Regions from separate parts of the Virgibacillus sp. FSP13 genome, predicted to be linked through region 2. Evidence: a T-box and tRNA genes for the amino acid it is inferred to sense, from the RefSeq annotation. Region 2 holds a T-box; the other holds one or more tRNA genes.
What was found. The T-box of region 2 lies ahead of ACW2QC_RS10345 (valine--tRNA ligase). A T-box ahead of a tRNA ligase gene usually reads a tRNA of that ligase, here a tRNA-Val.
Positions count from the first base shown of each region.

Region 1 (2,468 bases), on a different contig from region 2:
AGCTAGGATATGCAGCGTTCGCGTCATTGATTAATGCATCCTTTTCTGCCAATACAGTGGCTTTAGCGGCATCCATATCTGGACAACCAACAACTTGTATTTGCCCAATCATGACTCTTCCTGTAGCTTCTGTTGTAAAACCACCAGCATTCCGAACAATTTTTGCTATATGACTAGCTGAAGCAACAACAGAGGGCTCCTCAATTGCCATTGGTACAATATAATCTTTTCCATTGATTAAAAAGTTCAGTCCTAATCCAAGTGGTAATGGATAAGTTCCAATAACATTCTCAATCATGTTATCTGCTGTAGTAACTGGTAAGGCATCTTGTTCAAGTGAGTGCCCCTTTTTTTCATCATCAATTACGTGCTTGGATGCCAATAATTCTCTTCGTTCTTCAACAGTCATATTATAAAAACCAGGGATTCTAGAAGTTATCATACCAATTCATCCTTTTGCAATTCAATATAATATATTTTTTTCATTTATAATTAGTTATTTTGGTAAAAAAATTACTGCTTCTATTATGTAAAAAAACAGTATAAAATGCAAATAAACAAGGTTGTTACAAAACATAACGACCTTGTTTATTTCTAATAATACTATGTACTCTATATCTATGCTAGCATTCTTCGTTTGATTATGATGGTGAGCCATGGAGGATTCGAACCTCCGACCCTCTGATTAAAAGTCAGATGCTCTACCGGCTGAGCTAATGGCTCGGGTAAGTTGAAGTTGTTATGTATTTATAAATAAAAAATGGCTGGGCTACCAGGATTCGAACCTGGGAATGACGGGATCAAAACCCGCTGCCTTACCGCTTGGCTATAGCCCAACAAATAACTATGGTGGAGGGGGGCAGATTCGAACTGCCGAACCCAGAGGGAGCGGATTTACAGTCCGCCGCGTTTAGCCACTTCGCTACCCCTCCGTATTATTAACACGTTCTCATGATTTATACATAAAAAAAGTGGTGCCGGCCAGAGGACTTGAACCCCCAACCTACTGATTACAAGTCAGTTGCTCTACCAGTTGAGCTAGACCGGCTTATATATTTAAGGCTATTTTATCTTACGTGTATGTTCATCAAGTGGGCTCGTCGTGTTACAAGTTCATTCGGTGATGTTGCACTCCTCGCAAGCCTGCACATGGGAGAAAATTCATTGTTGTTAACGGCTTGATCTACCAGTTGAGCTAGGCCGGCTTATATAAATATTTAACCTAAGTATTTACACATTTCCACCAAGCTATTCAGTGAATGCTTGTACTTCGGCAAGAGTGTTTTACATCTATAATGGTGGAGGATGCAGGGCTCGAACCTGCGACCCCCTGCTTGTAAGGCAGGTGCTCTCCCAGCTGAGCTAATCCTCCAATGCATGCGTGCGTACTTGTGTTGCCAAATGTTGTCGCAACTTTGACACGCAAATCTTGCTATCTTTTACTTTAATGGTGACCCGTACGGGATTCGAACCCGTGTTACCGCCGTGAAAGGGCGGTGTCTTAACCACTTGACCAACGGGCCATATATAATGGCGTGTTCATAACTGTCATCTTTTGCATGGTTATGTCGTAAACCAACGAATCTTATTATATACAGATATACTATTTTTGTAAAGAGGGAAAATAGTTTTCTTAATTTTTTTATTTCAATTCATTAAAGTCCTTGTATTGTACAGCAATCCATGGTTCTTTAACTTTAATATTTAGGTTATAATATTTACAGTAATCTTTATGGGAGGTACACAAATGTCTGATTTATTAAATGGAAAGAATATAGTTGTAATGGGGGTAGCAAATCAACGAAGTATTGCGTGGGGAATTACCAAGTCATTACATAATGCGGGGGCAAATCTAATTTTCACCAATAGACAAGAACGTTCCCAAAAAAAGCTTGTCAAACTACTTGAGGAAAACGATATTCAACCAAAATTGATCGTTTCATGTGACGTTGCAAGCGATGAAAGCATTGATTCAGCATTTAGCGAAATAAAAGAAAATGTTGGCGTTATTCATGGATTAGTTCACTCGGTTGCCTTTGCCAATAAGGAAGAATTAAAAGGGGAATATGCTGATACTTCACGAGAGGGATTCCTGTTAGCGCAGGAAATTAGTGCATATTCATTGGCAGCTGTTACAAAAGCTGCAAAGGAATTAATGACAGAGGGCGGAAGTATTGTTACACAGACATATTTAGGTGCAGAGCGAGTTATTAAAAACTACAATGTCATGGGAGTGGCAAAAGCCTCATTAGAAGCTAGTGTAAGATATCTAGCAGAGGACGTAGGTAAATATGGAATACGAGTGAACGCTGTTTCTGCAGGGCCAATTCGTACGCTATCTGCAAAGGGTGTTTCAGGATTTAATGAGAAGTCATCTGTAATTGAAGAAAAGGCACCTTTACGACGCAATATTGATCAAGATCAGGTAGGAGACGCAACATTATTCTTCATGAGTGAATTATCAAGAG
Region 1 is NZ_JBSVKG010000018.1:68,869-71,336, forward strand. It holds gene ACW2QC_RS14515 (hydroxymethylglutaryl-CoA reductase, degradative) at 1-442, opposite strand, end outside; tRNA gene ACW2QC_RS14520 (tRNA-Lys) at 648-723, opposite strand; tRNA gene ACW2QC_RS14525 (tRNA-Gln) at 762-836, opposite strand; tRNA gene ACW2QC_RS14530 (tRNA-Tyr) at 848-932, opposite strand; tRNA gene ACW2QC_RS14535 (tRNA-Thr) at 973-1,048, opposite strand; tRNA gene ACW2QC_RS14540 (tRNA-Val) at 1,297-1,372, opposite strand; tRNA gene ACW2QC_RS14545 (tRNA-Glu) at 1,449-1,523, opposite strand; gene fabI (enoyl-ACP reductase FabI) at 1,748-2,468, shown strand, end outside.
Region 1: it encodes a tRNA-Val, which carries the amino acid that the T-box ahead of ACW2QC_RS10345 (valine--tRNA ligase) is inferred to sense. The anticodon was not compared.

Region 2 (2,468 bases):
CATCCTGCTCCCAATTCTCTGCATCTGCTGGTGCTTCTTTGCCAACATAAAGCTCGCCAGTTTCTTTATGGTACCAAGCCGGAATGCGGTGCCCCCACCATAATTGACGGGAAATACACCAATCACGGATATTTTCCATCCAATGTAAATAAGTCCGTTCGAAACGCTCTGGCACAAAATTAACTTTCTCATCACTTTGTTGTAAATCAATTGCTGCATCTGCTAAAGGCTGCATATTTACAAACCATTGCGTGGACAAATATGGTTCGATAACTGCTCCACTTCGCTCGGAATGACCAACTTGATGTGTATGGTCTTCAATTTTAAATAGAACACCTGATTCTTGAAGATCTGCCACAATTTGTTTGCGGCAATCAAAGCGATCTAGTCCTTCGTATTTACCCGCATTTTCATTCATTGTCCCATCTTCATGCATCACAAGAATTCGTTTTAAGTTATGCCTGTTACCAACTTCAAAGTCATTCGGATCATGGGCTGGTGTGATTTTAACGGCACCCGAACCAAATTCCATATCTACATACTCATCAGCAACAATTTCAATTTCGCGACCAACAATTGGCAGAATTACTTTACGGCCAATCAAATGCTTGTAACGATCGTCTTTTGGATGTACTGCGATTGCAGTATCACCAAGCATCGTTTCCGGACGCGTAGTAGCAATCTCAATAAATTCGCCGCTATCTTTTAACGGATAACGCAAATGATAAAAATGCCCTTGCAACTCCTGATAAATAACTTCAATATCGGAGAGTGCTGTTTTTGTTTGCGGATCCCAATTAATAATATATTCGCCGCGATAAATTAGTCCCTTTTCATAAAGGGTAACAAAAACTTCACGAACTGCCTTTGATAGTCCATCATCCATCGTAAATCGTTCCCGAGAATAATCAAGACCAAGACCTAACTTCTCCCATTGCTTTCGGATGAAATCGGCATATTCTTCTTTCCAATCCCATACTGTATCCAGAAACTTTTCACGGCCTAAATCATAACGGCTTTTCCCTTGTTCTCTCAATTTCGCTTCAACTTTAGCCTGTGTTGCAATTCCTGCATGGTCCATTCCAGGTAGCCATAATACATCATAACCTTGCATTCGTTTCATCCGTGAAATCGTATCCTGCATAGTTGTATCCCACGCATGACCAAGGTGTAGTTTTCCCGTTACATTTGGCGGTGGAATAACAATTGTATATGGATCCTTATTTTCATCACCTGTTGCTTCAAAAAACTTACCATCAACCCAAAATTGATAACGTCCCTTCTCAATCTCCTGTGGATTATATTTTGAAGGTAAGGACGATTTTGGTTTTTCACTCATATATAGCCCTCCTTTTGTCAACAAAAAAATCCTTTCCATCCAATAAAGGACGAAAAGGATATATTTCCGTGGTACCACCTTTGTTTACAAGCCGTTTTACACTCGTACACTCATGCTTGATAACGGACAAGATCCGGCTTTTTCTAATTCCTTCAAAAAAGCTGCATCAAGGGCGACCTTCCAAATAATCTATCCTAGGAAATTCTCAGCTCATGATTTCCCTCTCTTTAGGTGATTCATCTGTACTCTTCCCTATCATCGCATTTCGTTTCATTATAACTTATTTTAGCGATATTGGTTAAAAAAATCAACAATTAATATACGTATTGCACAAAACAGCTTGATTTATTCATATCATATTAAAAAGATACTAAAAAGTGATAAGAAGAAGGTGAGTAAATTGGCTCGTTATTATCGCTATCGGCTCCCACCATGGGTAAGAAATTGTCTTTATGTCGTTGAAAAATGTACCCTTCCAATCTTAATTTTTCAATTAATTCGTACTTTATTTTTCCCAACAACATTAGACGTGTTTTTATTAGGATTACTTGTCGGGCTATTTATTGCTTTTTATTTAGAATGGATTTAACTTTCCGATTCATCAATGGACTCGGTAACTGTGTCAGAATACGCTGTCCATTTTACTGCAAATGATAGCTGTCGATGGTAATGCTGCAATTGTATTACCTGGTCAACCATGGAATATTCAGCCATGTTCTCGACATATTGATTAACAACTGTTATGTATTTACTAGGGTCTAATAAATAAATGGAAAGCAAACATAATTCAGTCTCTGTTAATTTATTTTCTTCCAGGTAAGCATAAAATATATCAACGAGACTTTCAGCCGGATTATCGTAATATTTAGTCACATTATGGAATAATTCGGCCAAATCAACAGCAGCATTATTAAAATGTGCTTTCTCCCAATTTATGAAGTGGATGTGATGGTCATAGATAATATGGGAAAAGTCAAGCTGACCATGGCATAAAGAATAATACCAAACAGATTGGCTTTGTAAATCGTATACAAATTGCTCGATTCGATTTATTAATTCGTCAAAAACAAACTCAAGGTCACGATATTGGGTACAAACCAACAATTCAACAGGTGACATGTAGCGATTC
Region 2 is NZ_JBSVKG010000009.1:123,525-125,992, reverse strand. It holds gene ACW2QC_RS10345 (valine--tRNA ligase) at 1-1,339, opposite strand, end outside; T-box leader at 1,382-1,607, opposite strand; gene ACW2QC_RS10340 (hypothetical protein) at 1,740-1,928, shown strand; gene ACW2QC_RS10335 (hypothetical protein) at 1,925-2,468, opposite strand, start outside.